Regions from separate parts of the Neobacillus niacini genome, predicted to be linked through region 2. Evidence: riboswitches for the same ligand, from Rfam matches in the RefSeq annotation. Region 2 holds a riboswitch; the other holds the start of a gene.
The links. A riboswitch is a leader RNA that binds a small molecule or an ion and turns the genes downstream of it on or off. The one in region 2 is predicted to bind thiamine pyrophosphate.
Positions count from the first base shown of each region.

Region 1: it holds a riboswitch for thiamine pyrophosphate, as region 2 does, so the genes downstream of both, thiM (hydroxyethylthiazole kinase) here and ACN6MT_RS08930 (YkoF family thiamine/hydroxymethylpyrimidine-binding protein) in region 2, are expected to answer to the same signal.

Region 1 covers NZ_CP183883.1:3,837,609-3,845,689, forward strand. The annotation lists gene thiE (thiamine phosphate synthase) at 1-571, opposite strand, end outside; gene thiD (bifunctional hydroxymethylpyrimidine kinase/phosphomethylpyrimidine kinase) at 635-1,441, opposite strand; gene thiM (hydroxyethylthiazole kinase) at 1,454-2,260, opposite strand; TPP riboswitch at 2,369-2,480, opposite strand; gene ACN6MT_RS18995 (HAD-IA family hydrolase) at 2,635-3,210, shown strand; gene ACN6MT_RS19000 (universal stress protein) at 3,253-3,690, opposite strand; gene ACN6MT_RS19005 (DUF6199 family natural product biosynthesis protein) at 3,782-3,979, opposite strand; gene sstT (serine/threonine transporter SstT) at 4,136-5,374, opposite strand; gene ACN6MT_RS19015 (hypothetical protein) at 5,766-6,074, shown strand; gene ACN6MT_RS19020 (MHYT domain-containing protein) at 6,265-7,800, shown strand; gene ACN6MT_RS19025 (hypothetical protein) at 7,832-8,081, opposite strand, start outside.
Region 2 covers NZ_CP183883.1:1,908,763-1,916,843, forward strand. The annotation lists gene ACN6MT_RS08925 (molybdopterin-containing oxidoreductase family protein) at 1-1,089, opposite strand, end outside; TPP riboswitch at 1,424-1,523, shown strand; gene ACN6MT_RS08930 (YkoF family thiamine/hydroxymethylpyrimidine-binding protein) at 1,610-2,209, shown strand; gene ACN6MT_RS08935 (ECF transporter S component) at 2,210-2,791, shown strand; gene ACN6MT_RS08940 (ABC transporter ATP-binding protein) at 2,778-4,397, shown strand; gene ACN6MT_RS08945 (energy-coupling factor transporter transmembrane component T family protein) at 4,384-5,163, shown strand; partial or broken gene ACN6MT_RS08950 (C39 family peptidase) at 5,181-5,938, opposite strand; gene ACN6MT_RS08955 (efflux RND transporter periplasmic adaptor subunit) at 6,190-7,206, shown strand; gene ACN6MT_RS08960 (ABC transporter ATP-binding protein) at 7,203-7,904, shown strand; gene ACN6MT_RS08965 (ABC transporter permease) at 7,901-8,081, shown strand, end outside.

The DNA of each region.
Region 1 (8,081 bases), 1.9 Mb from region 2:
CTGCTTCAGTAACAGAAGGAGCATGACTAATCGCAGTTATAACCGAAACGCCATCCGCTCCTGCTGTGATAACCGACCCTGCATTATCCGCAGTGATTCCGCCAATTCCCACAATCGGAATGCTAAATTCTTTGTGTCGAAGTTCTTCGATAAGCTTCGTACCGTTTGAAGGCTTGGCGTCTTCTTTGGTTTTCGTTGGAAAAACGGGACCGATCCCAAAATAATCGGCTCCTCCCTTTAAGGCTGTGACAGCCTCGTCGTAGCTATGTACGGAAACGCCAATGATTTTATCTTCGCCAAGCTTCTTTCTTACTTCCTCCACGGGTTCATCATCCTGCCCGATATGAACACCGTCCGCATTAAGTGAAATGGCTAAACTGATATCGTCATTAATAATAAAAGGGATGTGGTTTTCTCTGCATAGTTGTTGAAGTTGTCGAGCCAGTTCAAGCTTTTGATCCCCGGTTAAAGCTCCGATTCCTTTTTCACGAAATTGATAAAGGGTGATTCCACCTTCAATCGCTTCCTGCAGAACACGAACAGGATGGTCCTTACAGTTGGGACTTCCCATAATAAAGTAAACGTTCAATGCCTCTCTTAATGAATCACTATTTTGAAAATTCAACCTGGTCACCTACCTTATCGTTAACATTCTTTTTCGAAATGCCCAATGATTGGTTGGCCCATGACCTTGACCAATCAGCAGCTGATCTTCTATGGCTGCCTGGATAAACTGCTTCGCTATTGATACAGCTTCATACACACTTAAACCTTTGGCTATTTCAGCCGTGACAGCTGCTGAGAATGTACATCCTGTTCCGTGAGTATTCTTGGTTTGAACTCTTTTACTCGTAAAGGTCTTAAATTCCTTCCCATCAAATAAAAGATCTACTGACACATCACGGTCTTCATCATGGCCACCTTTTAAAACCACATGCTTAACGCCTAAGTCATAAAGTCGTTTAGCAGCTTCCTGTTTATGCTCATTCGTTTTAATCGACATTCCTGTTAATACTTCCGCCTCAGGAATATTCGGTGTAACGACCATCGCTAGTGGCAACAAATACTGTTTTAATGCCGAAATCGCCTCAATTTGAAGCAGGGACGCTCCACCCTTAGCAATCATAACGGGGTCAACCACGACATTTTGCCAGTTGTAGTATTCAATTTTTTCAGAAACAGCTTTGATGATCTCTGCATTAAATAACATGCCTGTTTTAATGGCATTTGCTCCCATATCTTCGCCAATTGACTGTATTTGTTTGCTGACTGCTTCAGCCGTCATGGGAAATACTGCTTGAACCCCAAGTGTATTTTGAGCGGTAACAGCTGTCAGAGCTGACATCCCAAACACCTCTAACTCTTGAAAGGTCTTTAAATCAGCCTGAATTCCTGCACCGCCGCCGCTATCAGAACCAGCTATCGTTAATGCTTTTTTCATGATGTCCACTCCTTATACTTGTTTAAAAGTCGCTAATTGATCAAAATCCTCAGAAGAAACGAGTGACAGTTGATTTAAAAATTCCACTTGGAAACTGCCAGGTCCCCAGTGACCTGTCTTAACAAACGCTTTTTCGGCTGCCATTCCATAAAAGGTTAACGCGGACAATCCAGCAAGGAGCAGGTCCTTTTCGACTCCCGCAAAGGCACCGATCACAGAGGTTAACAGACAGCCTGTTCCAGTCACTTTTGTTAACAGAGGGTGACCATTTGAAACCAAATACGTCGTCTCTCCATCTGTCAGTACATCATCTTTTCCCGTAATCACAACAATGGTATTCAACTTTCGTGCCGCAGTTACAGCTAATTCAACATTGTTCCCCTGCTGTGCACCCGCATCAACGCCCTTGATTTCCCATTTTTCCCCTAGCACATTGGCGACTTCGGCAGCATTTCCTCGGATTATCGATATTTTCACTTCATCCAAAATTTTTTGTGCCATTTCGGTGCGGAAAAAAGTAGCACCTGCACCAACGGGGTCGAAGATGACCGGAATGCCTAGCTCATTTGCTGATTTTCCCGCTAAGATCATCGAGCCGACCACTTCCCGGTTTAATGTCCCGATGTTAAGGACCAGGGCACGCGATATCCGAACCATGTCGGCTACCTCTTCTTTTGCATAAGCCATCACGGGTGAAGCCCCTAGCGCTAAAAGACCATTTGCCGTGAAATTGGTGACAACTACATTGGTAATATTATGTACGAGCGGGTTTTCTTCTCTTACCCTTTCTAAAACAGAGCTTAGTTCGTTATGATTCATTACTGCACCTCCACTTTTTTCCTTTAACCATGAACCTATTAGTCTTTTAAACATAAAAAAGCCAGATCCATTATAATTGGACCTGGCTTAATAGTTAGAGAAAAAGGTAATTTCACTTGGCTACTTTCCTACGCTGGTATCATCCAGATCAGGTCCAAAGGGTTAAAAAACGTAACGTTTTTCTCTCAGCCCATGTATAAGGGCACCCCTAGTAGGTAAAATCTTATGTAATTATTTCCTATGATAGTCCTTAAATTTCGAGATGTAAAGCTTTTAATCTCACCAATATATTTACTGGTGTTATGGAAAAGATAATGATACAGTAATACTTTTCAGGTAATTTTACGATTTTTAGTGAATTGAGGGGACAAAACATGAACATATTATGGGACTTTGATGGAACACTTTTTGATACATATCCAGCACTGGTAGAGGGTTTTGTTGCTTTAAGTCAGCGTGACCTTGATCGGGATGAGGTGCTGCGTTGGCTGAAAGTCGATTCGAAAACGGCCTTTAAACATTTCGGGATTGATGAAGATCGACGTGCGGAATATAAAACGCTTGATATCCAATACTCAAAGGTCAGTAAGCCATTTGAACATTTAAAAGAAGTCTTAGCAGCTGTAGAAAACAATATTATTGTCACCCATCGTGACAGGGAATCTGCCAACTATCTTCTAGAAAAATTTGGTTTAACCAACTACTTTAAAGAGATTGTTTCTGTTGAAGAACAAGGTTTCAACAGGAAACCACATCCTTCTTCTTATGAATTTGTTTTGAAAAAATATGACATTGATTTTGTGGTTGGTGACCGTGAATTAGATTTACTTCCGGCTAGACAACTAGGAATTAAAACCGTTGCCTTTCAAAACCGCGACATCGAAGCTGATTTTCATTTAGACAGCTATGCTGAATTTATTCCTGTCGTTTTTGAAAATAAAAGCATGTAGAATCAGTCCTATTGGACTTTTTCTACATGCTTTTTCAACTAGTTATTTAACTATAAAAACGGGACAATGTGCTTTTTGCACGACATAGTGGCTGACGCTACCTAAGAATAGTTCCTTCAATCCACTTAATCCTCTGCTTCCCATAACAACAAGATCGGCGTCATTTTGTTTCACAAATTCTACAATCATATGACCTGGTGAACCCTCAATAGCAAAGGTTCTAGACTTATTTGGAAGCGATTTTAATTCTTGTTCCACTTCGTTACATACTGCTTTTACATCCTCTTTTTGCCTCTCATGGTAGGCATCAAATGCATAACCATACGAATAAACCATCGGTCTATCAGGCTGCATAACCATAACCACTAATAATTCAATTTGTTGATCCTGTTTCGCTAAATTCATGGCCATGTTCAAGGCTTTTTTACTTAAATCCGAATGATCATATGCAACAACGATTCTTGAATAATCCGTTAACATGGTTATCATCCTCTCATAAAAAACCAATATCTTATACTTTTATTATACTTCTGTGATGTTTATTTGTGGCCATGAGATAGTGACAACTTTGTTAAATGAATGCTACGATAACCGTCCCGATACCTACAATGAATATAATCATACCGCTAAAACGTGTTGTCCAAAGATACAGATCAGATGGTTCTGTTCCATCATTGGATTTCCAGCTTTCCGAAATCCACCAAATGAAAGAAGGTACTATGATAAACAATAAACCAATAAGGATAAAAAATATTCCAAGTGCTAACATTAAATCTCCCCTATTTTTATGCTTCTCTTACTAAAACATACGTTTAAGAGTTGATTTTCGTACATCCCAAAATAAAAAATATACTTCAATTCCTCATAAAAAATCCCTTCTGTGAGACCATTACTGCCTGTCTACACAAAAGGGATTACGCTTATATTATGCAACTTTCTTGATATTGATCTTTTTACCTTCTTTTATCTTTTTCTTATAATCAGCTGTTGCTGTGAAAAGGACATCTGTTGAGGAGTTAAGAGCCGTTTCAAAGGAATCTTGTAAAACACCGATAACAAAACCTACTCCAACTACTTGCATCGCTACATCATTAGGAATTCCGAATAAGCTACAAGCAAGCGGGATCAATAATAGTGAGCCGCCGGCAACACCAGAAGCACCACAAGCACAAACTGCGGATAATACGCTTAAGATGATGGCTGTAGGAATATCCACTTGAATGTCAAGAGTATGGACAGCTGCAAGGGTTAAAACGGAAATCGTAACCGCTGCACCAGCCATATTGATGGTAGCCCCTAATGGAATCGATACTGAATACGTATCTTTATCTAAATCTAGTTTTTCACATAATTTCATATTAACCGGAATATTGGCAGCAGAGCTGCGTGTAAAGAATGCAGTAATTCCACTTTCATTAACGCACTTGAAAACAAGTGGATAAGGATTCTGACGAACGTTTACGAATACTATGAGTGGATTGACAACGAAAGCCACAAAAAGCATACAGCCAATCAAGACAACAAGTAATTTGCCATAGCTTAATAGAGACTCAAGTCCATTGGTTGTAATTGAATCAATCACTAGACCCATGATACCTAGTGGAGCTAACTTGATTACCCATGTTACCATTTTCGAAACGGCGTCTGAAAAATTAGTAATCAACGTTTTTGTGGTGTCAGGGGCATTTCTTAATGCCAATCCAAGTACGATAGCCCATGCTAAAATACCGATATAATTTGCATTCGCAATGGCATTAACCGGGTTATCGACAACGTTCAATAGTAATGTTTTGAGAACCTCTACCACACCACCTGGAGCTGCCAAATCTTCAGCACCCTTTGTAAGGGTAATACTAACAGGAAAAATAAAGCTTACAATAACCGCAATGAATCCAGCCAGAAAAGTCCCTAAAAGATATAAGGAAATGATGGATTTCATATTGGTTTGCTGACCACTTTTGTGCTGCGCAATGGCAGACATAACCAAGAATAGAACCAATACAGGTGCTATGGCTTTTAAAGCACCTACAAATAAGGAACCTAAAATGACAACTGGTTTTGCTACTTCGGGAACCGCGACAGCCAGGATAATACCAATTAGTAAACCAATACAAATTTGCTTTACCAGACTGATTTGATTCCACTTTTTCAATAAATTTTTCACAGATGTACCCCTCCCGCTTGTTTGCAATCTCCAGTACAAAAGAACCATAAAGTGTGTTCCTTTGTATAACTTAAAAAATTCCCCTATCCCTTAAAATCTAATAAATAGAATTATAATGAATATTTAGATATATTACAATAGTTAATTACATAGTTTAGTATAACAACATCCTCCAAGTTAATCAATAAGATGTGAACAATATTCGTATAACTTTTATCATTGTTCGGGTTTCACTTAATATTATATGGATATTAAATTTAATCATTCGGTTTTTAAAAGTTTTATAAAAGAGATGGTAAATAATTTTGTTATAGGCTAAAAGGCTAAAGGAAAAAAGTAGGATTTACTTTCCCCTAACATCTCTTAAAATACATATTGGGAGGTTCGCAGTATGTTCAAAAAAATCATCATCCTTGGAATACTCTTATCTATATTATTGGTTTTACTCATGATAAAATCACAATCCAGTAGTCCGGTTTCCAATCTTGGGAATGAAACATCTGAATACAAAACAGTAGAATATAAAATTAGTCAAATGAAAGACGAGCAATTTTATGGGCAAAGTGAGGATGGAACCAAAATTGTCTTTTCAGCTGAAAGCATCGATTCAAATGAAAAAATAGATGTCGGTGATGTGGTCATATGCTATTTTGAGAAAGATAATGTCGGAAAAGGGTTAATAAAGGTTGAAAAAAAATAATTTAGCAGTACCCGAGTCATTTTTATTAATAGGGATTTTATAAATTCCAAAGAAGCAGCCATTCTCGCATCGAGGATGGCTTTGTTCTATTTTGACTTCAAAAATATTCTTTAATTAGCCATCACGGTTATTTAGGTACAATTTACCATTTCTTGTTATTTCGTTATAATATGCTGCTTGGAAGTACATCATGGTAAAAATTCAAACTATTTGGAAGTGGTTAACATTGGAACATAATATGACCGGGACTTACAACGATTACTGGTTCGTTTTTTCCATTCTACTTGGAATTCTTTTTTCATACATTGCGTTAGATCTCCGCTGGAAAATGATCATTTTTAAAAATGTCAAATACAATCTATGGTTATTAGGTTGTGCCATTGCCATGGGTATCGGGATTTGGACCATGCACTTTGTGGGTATGTTTGCGATGAATATGCCGAGGCATAGTGTATATGATGCGAGGTTGGTATTGTTTTCACTGCTGATATCCATAACCGGTACAGGTCTCGCCTTCTTTATGATGAAATCAAATCATCTTAGACTGCTATTCTCGAGTCTGTTTATGGGTGCAGGAATTGTTGGTATGCACTACTTAGGGATGGAGGCCATGCATGTAAACTTCTCCATTACCTATAACCCGCCAATCGTTCTTTTGTCGGTAGGGATAGCTTTTACTGCTGCATTTGGATCTTTATGGGTACTCTTCTTTTTTAATCATCACCGCTCAATGAATTTTAATTGCAGGGTATTGAGCAGTATCCTAATGGGCATTGGAATTGCAGGTATGCATTATATTGGGATGTGGGGTACGAATCTTCACTATCACCCCGCTCTCAACCCTTCCGATGCCTATTATTCAGTAAGTTCCAGTACCTTGAGTTCTTTTATCAGTGTCCCAGGTATAATCGTCGTATTGATTATGTTATTATCCAGTGCCTTTCTGGATAAAAAACTAATTGAACATATGAAGGATCTAAATAATCATGAGAAAAAATTAAGAGAATCGGAGAAGCTTTCGCTTGTGGGCGAACTGGCGGCTGGTGTAGCCCATGAAATTAGAAATCCTTTAACGACATTAAAAGGATTTACGCAAATGATCGCTGAAAATCCAGATGCCGAGAACAATAAACGATACAGCAAGATTATGATTGATGAAATAGACAGGATTAATTTTATTGTAAGTGAATTTATGGTCCTCTCTAAACCACATATTCTTCATTTTGCTTTAACCGATATTTCGCAAAGTATCAAAAATGTGATTACCCTTTTAAATACGCAGGCAATCATTAATAACATTGAAATTCTTCCGGAGTTTGTTGGAGAGCAGTTTTTAATTAAATGTGAGGAAAATCAAATTAAGCAGGTAATTGCCAACCTGATCAAGAATTCGATCGAAGCTCTTCCGCAAGGAGGCAAAATTCACATTCGAATAGAACAACAAGAAACGAACCTTGTTATTTCGGTGGTTGATAACGGTGTAGGGATTTCGAGGGAAAATCTTCCTTTATTAGGTACCCCCTTTTATACGACAAAAACAGAGGGAACCGGTTTGGGGCTAATGGTGAGCAAGAAAATCATTCAAAATCACAATGGAAAATTTCAAATAAACAGTATTCCAAACATCGCTACAACGGTAACGATTACCTTACCCATAGAACATAGCCATTTAGATTATGTAAAAAGAAATCGTAAAGATGATCCCGCTTTATCCCAAACTTCTTAAGTTGGACGGCTTAACCAGCCAAAAAGCTTTTTTATTGGTTTCTGAATATAATCATTCCTATAATCATCGGTACCACCATGAGTAATCCGACCATTAATGTGGGAATGGGTAATCGATTAGAAAAAATCGCCCCAAATTCCCCAAGAAAACCTCCTATCAAAAAAGGAATGGCGGTTTTTGTTTTATTTGCATTAGGTTTTGCATAATACCAGGCATCCCAAACCGTATAAGCATAGAAGCCTGGATAAAATAACACGTATTGAAAATTGGCTGCCTCTAAC
Region 2 (8,081 bases):
CTTATTCATGTTAATGACCCTTGTCTGTTTATGCTTCAATAACCGCGGAAGCTGCAATTTTGTTGTGTTCAGTGCGAGATATCCTGAATTTCCTTTAATCGCACCGCCGCCTTTAATGAGCCATTGACCCGTAAGAGCAGGAAGACATGAAACTGTACGGACGAACATTCCGCCATTGTCATGATGCTGCGGACCGTTGCCAATCCGAATAAAGGAAGGCGAGGTACTGCCATACATTCTAGCAAGCCTATAAATATCCTCAACAGGAACTCCCGTGATTGTTGATACCGTAATAGGGTCATATTGCAAAACATGCTCGCGCAGTTCCTCATAGCCAACTGTATATTGGTGTAAGAAGGAGTCGTCTACGCTATTTTCAGCAAATAAAATATGCATGATTCCTAGTGCCAGTGCTGTATCAGTCCCTGGCAAAATCGGAATAAACCAATCTGCTAATCTTCCGGTCTGATTTTTATGGACGTCTATGACAATGATTTTAGCCCCATTTTGTTTGCGGGCTTTCTGTGCAAGCGCCACTTGGTGCATATTGGTACTAGCTGCGTTAATCCCCCAAAAAATAATGAGCTTGGAATGAATCGTATCTTCTGGGTCAATGCCGAAGCCGCCGCCCATCGTGTATCTATATCCAACAAAGCCGGCTGAGGAACAAATACTCCGGTCCAATTGTGATGCTCCTAAACGGTGAAAGAAACGTCGGTCCATCCCTTCGGCATTCAGATGTCCCATGTTCCCATAAAAGCTATAAGGGAGAATACTTTCTGGACCATCCGTTTCGATAATTGATTTCCACTTGGAGGTTATGGTAGCGATGGCTTCATCCCAGCTGATCCGTTCAAATTTACCTTCACCTTTAGCTCCAACCCTTTGCATAGGATATTCTAAGCGGTTCTCATCATAAAGCCGTTCCGCCATATGCCGAACCTTATTACAAATATTCCCCTTCGTCACAGGATGATCTGAATCGCCTTCCACTTTTACCACTTTTCCATCAACTTTATGTATCAGCAAACCGCATTGATCTGGACAATCTAACGGGCAAACCGATTTAAAAACCCCTTGTTTCTCCATATAGAGTCTCCTCCCCTGTGGTAACACCTTTGGGTGACAGGCACCATTTATACATCATTGTATATTTTTTTTCATGATATGACAGCTATGAAGGTGATGAAGTGCATAAAATTTTCTTTAATGTAAAAATGACTAATGGCATTTCTTTGTTAGTATGAGGTAAGTAGGTTCAAAAAGGGTTGTAATTAGTGTCCTCCTGAGGTGGACAGTGTCCACGAATGGTGACAGGCACCGAAAAGGCAACGAAAAGAGGCAAAGAAAGAGCAACGAAAGAACCCCCTTTACATATTGGAAAATTTATCATATTATTAGGGCAACGAAAAATTGCATACGGTTTTTGCACTAGGGGAGCTTTTTTGGCTGAGAGGACGTTTGTCCGACCCTTATGACCCGATCTAGATAATACTAGCGTGGGGAAGTGCAGGAGAAAATTATCGTTCGTTCAACATTGATATGATTCGACTGCATTCCCGTGGGATGCAGTTTTTTTGTTGCCAAAATATCAATGGGGGTATGTGAAATGTCTAATTTTTGTGGTATGAGTGAGATTACTGGAGCGCGATTTTCGATTTATCCGATGTCTGATAGGTTTGTAGATATTATTCTATCGGCATTAAAAGAAGTGGATACTTCAAAGGTTTGGATGGAAACGGACGATGTCAGCACATGTGTTAGGGGAAGATCGGAGCATGTATTTGATGTGGTGAAAGCTATTTTCCTAGAGTCGTCAAAAAACGGCGATCATGTTGTGCTGCAGGCAACGTTTTCAAATGGATGTCCGGGGGATTCGGCAGGTGATGCCTACCTATCAGAAAACGCTAATCGTTTAAATGAGGAAAAATCACAGAATATTAAACAAGAAGTGGCTGTTCAATTTGCTCTATACCCAATGGGGATTCCAACGTATATGAATGTCATCATGGATCAATGCAAACTGGCTCAAGACCAAGGAACGTTTACAAAAGGTGTTCACTATGCCTCAAGGCTTGATGGTGATGCAAACCAGGTTTTCGAAACATTAGAGGATGCCTTTCAAGGAGCACACGAAAGCGATTCTACACATATTGTCATGACGGTTGCTATGTCTGCCAACAGCCCATCGAAAAAGAGGGTGAAATAAATGCTGGCAAAATGGAAACTTCGTGAAGTCATAGTGTTATCCGTACTTGCTGTTGTTTTTGCTGTTGTCTATTTGTTGTTTCTCCAGCTCGGGAATGTCCTATTCGGCCTTTTTGGTTTAATTGGCTATGATATTATTTTTGGAATTTGGTTTATCGTTTCGATTATTGCGGCTTATATTATCCGTAAACCGGGGGCGGCTTTTCTATCCGAAACAGTCGCTGCTACAGTGGAAGTTATGCTTGGTAACGCCGTTGGCCCGCAATTGATCATCTCCGGTATGATTCAAGGTTTGGGTGCAGAAGCTGTCTTTGCCGCAACTAAATGGAAGAACTATTCCACTTGGGTTTTAATGGCAGCAGGGATGGGTTCATCAGTTTTTAGCTTTGCCTGGGGATTTTATGTCTCAGGATTTGCCGCCCTTTCGCCTAGTTATGTAACGGCCATGTTCTTTGTTCGCCTTGTAAGCGGGGCACTAATGGCAGGCTTACTAGGTAAATATTTAAGCGAAGGTCTTGCCAAAACAGGAGCGTTGAACAGTTTCCCGTTAGGAAAGGAACACAAGCGAAATGTCACTGTTTGAGCCACAGATTAAAGTAGAGGATCTGGGATTTAGTTATGAAGATAGCAATATTTTCAAAGACCTTTCTTTTTCCATTTTAAAAAATCAATCGCTTTTCCTACTAGGTCCAAGTGGTTCGGGAAAAAGTACACTAGCTTATTGTCTGAACAAATTATATCCAGAGGCAGTCGATGGTGTTATTACGGGGAACATCACGTTTGAGGGCAAAAATCTAAACGATTATAAACCGGGTGAACTCAACCAAAAAATAGGGATTGTTTTTCAAGATCCAGAGAGCCAATTCTGCATGCTGACCGTGGAAGAAGAAGTAGCATTTGGTTTGGAGAATTTTCATGTGCCACGGGCAGAGATGGAGGCAAAGATTGACAGAGCGCTAGAATGGGTAGGCTTGCAGGCTGAAAAAAAGACTGTAATCCACACCCTTTCCGGAGGGCAAAAGCAGAAGCTGGCATTAGCTTGTGTCTTTGCGCTCGAACCAGAGGTAATCATCCTCGATGAGCCGACCGCTAATCTTGACCCACAATCCAGCTCAGAATTAGTAGAAACGATCACCAAGTTAAAGCATATACGCCCGTTTACGCTGATTGTGATTGAACACAAGCTGGATGATTGGGTCGAGCTGATGGAGCGCTGTCTTGTCTTAGATTCTAACGGAGCCGTCCTTTTTGATGGCACTACTGCACAATGCTTTGGAGAATTTGCTCCTTTTTTAAAAAAGGAAGGTATTTGGCTGCCAAAAGTAGTGGAAGCTGGAATTTCTGCAAAGAATGAAGGTTTGTATAAAGGGGACCGACTTCCGCTTCGCATGCATGAATTACTGTCAGGGTTAAAGGATTCCAGCGCATTCTTAAAAAAAGAAAGCAAAACCACGACCCAAATGGAACCGATTCTCGAAGTGAACGGTCTTTATGCCCGTGGGCACTTGAAAAATATATCGCTGAGTATTCATAAAGGAGAACGGATTGCTTTGGTTGGTCCAAATGGTTCCGGAAAGACGACTCTATCCAAATGTTTAGCCGGATTACTTCCACTTACGAAAGGGGAGATTCAGTTTCTCGGTGTTCCACTTTCGAAGTGGAAGGAGAAACATTTATATCAATCTCTCGGCTACGTATTTCAAAATCCAGAACATCAATTTATCACAGATTGTGTTTACGAGGAAATTGCCTTTGGTTTAAGTCAAAGGGCAATCGTCTCCTCGGTTCTTGAAACAATGAATCTGCAAAAACACGCAGGTGCCCACCCGTTTGCTCTGAGCCAAGGACAGAAGCGGAGGTTGAGTGTTGCGACCATGCTCGTTCATGAACAGGAATTGCTTATCCTTGATGAGCCGACATTTGGTCAGGATGCCAATACTGCGCATGAAATCATGAGAGTACTTGACGAAAAGAATGGGGCATTTTTCATGATTACCCATGATATGGAGATGGTAGATCAATATGCGGATACCGTTTATGTGTTGGAACGCGGTGAATTGATTTTTTCCGGTACACCTGAGAGGTTGTGGGATAATCCTGAAGTCATTAGCCGTGCAAGACTGAAGCTGCCGTTTAGAAAACAGCTGCAAAATGAAATGGCAAGGAGAGAGATACATGTCGCTACATGAGGTGAATCCGAGTATAAAGGCACTTGCTATCGTTATTTCTATCCTGATATTATCGGCGTTTTTCGATCCAATTACACCGCTTCTAATCATTCTCTGGACTGTAACATTGACCTTTATTTTTGGCAGGGTTTCTTTTAAAAAATGGTTGCTGTTATTCGCTCCCTTTTTATTTATCGCTGTTATTTATGTATGGTCAACCATGTTGTTTCCACGGCTTCAAGAGGGGGACCAAGTTATTTGGCAATGGGGTTTTTTGACGATGACAGCAGAAGGATTTCGAAGAGGTGTGTCGCTGGGGCTCAGGGTGTTAAGCTTTGCCACGTTATCTATTATGTTTACCTTAACGACAAAGCCTACAGATTTTCTCCTTAGTTTAATGCAGCAATGCAAGCTGTCGCCAAAGCTTGCCTATGGAATCATGGCCGGATATCGGTTCCTGCCGTTAATCAAGGAGGAGTTTCAAACCTTGCAAAATGCCCATCGAGTACGGGGGGTAGCACGAGCACGAACTATACCAGAAAAAATACAGCAGTTGAAGCGATACGTTATTCCACTCCTTGCAGGAGCGATTCGTAAAGCAGAGCGAACAGCACTTGCAATGGAATCAAAAGGCTTTACCGGAGAAAAAAATAGGATATTCTATCGCGAGATTAAGCTTTCCTATAATGACTGGGTCTTTTTCATCCTTATGATTAGTGCCGTCGTTCTCAGCGTTTGTATCTCTTGGAAATTCGGCTACTTACAATTTTATAATGGCGAACTTTAAAACAAAAATGGGGTGTCTCAACGGACAACCCATTTTTTTAAATAGAGAACAACAGCTTGTTTCCCCATTTGGTCCCATGCCTGGATAAAGTTTTCACGGTCCACTTTTTGATTTTTTGTTCCGTAAGGGTTGTTAATGTATATATTTGTTGAGTCATAACCGGTTATGACGACACTGTGCATTCTATACGTTATGTTCACGTTTCCTTCCGGCGTCTGCCATGTTTCCATTTCCGAAATGGGAGCAAAAGTACTTGTCGTAATAACCCAAACAGGGTTCCCCTTGGTTAGCTCTTCAAGCAGTCGATCAAAAGAAGAATTTGTTAGGTCCGCCGCATTCAGGTAGTTTTGAGCTAGTTTAAGAATCGGTTCATGGTATACGCCTAATCCAGGACCATCTTCCATATTACCCACAAATCCATATTGGGATTCCCATATGTTCCATTACTATATTGTAAAGGAACTCTAGTAATCTCCTGAGCTAGTTTATTTTTTGTCACAGAAATTCCTTTATAATTTAGGATCATCGCTAGACTAGTCACTTCGCAGCCATTATAGAGACGCGGAGCATCCATTTGATTTACCAAGGGTACATCCAGCTGTACTTCCTCAGCGATATCTATCTTTTCTTGGAGAACCTTTGTAACCGGCAGCCCCTGTACTTCCGCATGGTTATTAATTTCTATCCCCGATGATTTTAATTCTGTATTAGTAAAAAAATATATAAAGCCTATTATCACCATAAATCCAATACTTAGGTTCACTAGTTTTTTCATAAAAAACCTCCTATATATCGTTAGGAAGGGAGCATAGGCAGTTTCATTCAATGGTATGTGAAAGGTATGAACAAATTATGAATGGAATGGGAAAAATCTATTAACCTATTAGATCAATTGTTAAAAAAATAAGACTGACACATTCCTGACATATTGCCGGCCTATGATAGGCAATGTGGGCAGGGAAGCATAAGTATTTACAGGACAAGATTCATTGTAGAGCTTGATTTTAACAAGGAAGGAAGAACAGGATGAAAAAATGGATTGTTAGTATCGTGATTTTGATTGTTGTCATTGGCGGAGGTTTTACAGGTTATAGTTATTTCTCCAATAAAAGCGAGGCAGTGAGTGGTCCACAAAATCAAACCTTAACGGCAGCAGCTGAGGTTGGAAATGTCGAAGTAAATGTTAGTGGAACAGGCAATATTTCCGTCATGAATGAAGAAATGATTATGGCAGAAGATAATGCCACTATTGAGGAGGTGCTCGTAGCAGTGGGGGACACCGTTGCTGCAGGGGCCGAGCTCATTACATTTACGGATGACGATATAGACCCAATTGTGGCACCATTCGCTGGTGAAATAACCGTATTAAATGTGGAAGATGAAATGAATGTTCAAACGAAAGAAGAGTTGGTTCAGGTAACGGACTATACAAATTTAGAAATGGTCGTAAATGTGGATGAATTGGACATTTCTAAAATCCAAGTAGGACAAACTGCTTCTATCGATGTGAATGCTCTGCCAGACCAAAAGTTTACTGGGACCATTAAAAGTGTTTCAAAGGAAGCCAATGAAGATTCAAGCAGTACGGTAGCTAAATATGGCGTGAAAATTACGATTAATGATCCAGTTGGGATTAAGGTTGGAATGACAGCCGAAGCGACGATTACAACATCGAAAAAGGAAAATGTTGTTACTGTCCCAGTGGCAGCGCTTCAAAAACAAAATGACAGTTATTATGTCCTTATTCCCTCGCAGGATCAAACACAAGCTATATCTGACAACGAGGAAAGCAGTGAGGAATCAACCATAAAAACCACACAGCAACCTGTGGAAATTGGGCTAAAAAATAGTATTACAGTGGAAATTGTCAGTGGTTTAACAGCAGGTGATGAGGTTGTATTACCGTCCCTGAACACTGAAAACAGTACCCAAAACAGGAATGCAATGTTCCCAGGAGGAGGAGGATTTCCTGGAGGAAATATGGGCCAAAGACCAGACGGAATGCAGAAATGGGATAGAGGTCAAGGAGGCACAGCACAATGATTGAGGAACAACCCATCGTAAAGATTAAGCACTTAAGCAAATTTTATAAAATGGGCGGGGAGACGTTGAAAGCACTGGATGATGTCAGTTTCACTGTATATAAAGGGGACTTTGTGGCGATTATCGGACCTTCTGGCTCAGGGAAATCAACGTTAATGAATATGATCGGGTGTCTTGATGTTCCTGATATGGGCGGTTATCACCTTGATGGAAAAGATGTTTTTACTTTGAAAAATAAACAACTGGCGGATGTCCGCAATCAAAAGATAGGGTTTATTTTTCAATCCTTCAACCTGTTGCCGAAGCAGACAGCCTTTGAAAATGTGGAATTACCGCTGATTTACCGCGGTTTAAATGGAAATGAACGGAAGGAAATCGTGATGAGTGCACTAAAAAAGGTGGGATTAGGCGACCGTGCGCGTCATCGTCCGACTGAATTATCGGGAGGACAGCAGCAGCGGGTCGCCATTGCCCGTGCACTCGCTGGCAACCCGCCAATTTTACTTGCTGATGAACCGACGGGGGCTTTAGACAGTAAAACCGGAGCCGAGGTGATGAGCTTAATGAAGGAACTTAATAAGCAAGGGCACACAATTATCCTGATTACTCATGATTTGGATATTGCGAAACAAGCGAAACAGATTATCCGCATTCATGATGGCAGGATACTTAAAGAGAAGGAGGCTGTTCATCATTGAAATTGGGGCAAGCGATAAAAATCGCCTTTAAAAATATAGTAACGAACAAGCTACGGTCGTTTTTAACAATGCTCGGAATTATTATCGGAATTTCTGCAGTAATTGCATTAGTTTCTCTCGGGCAGGGAGCTTCTCAATCAGTATCTGATGATATTTCAGGATTAGGGACAACGATGG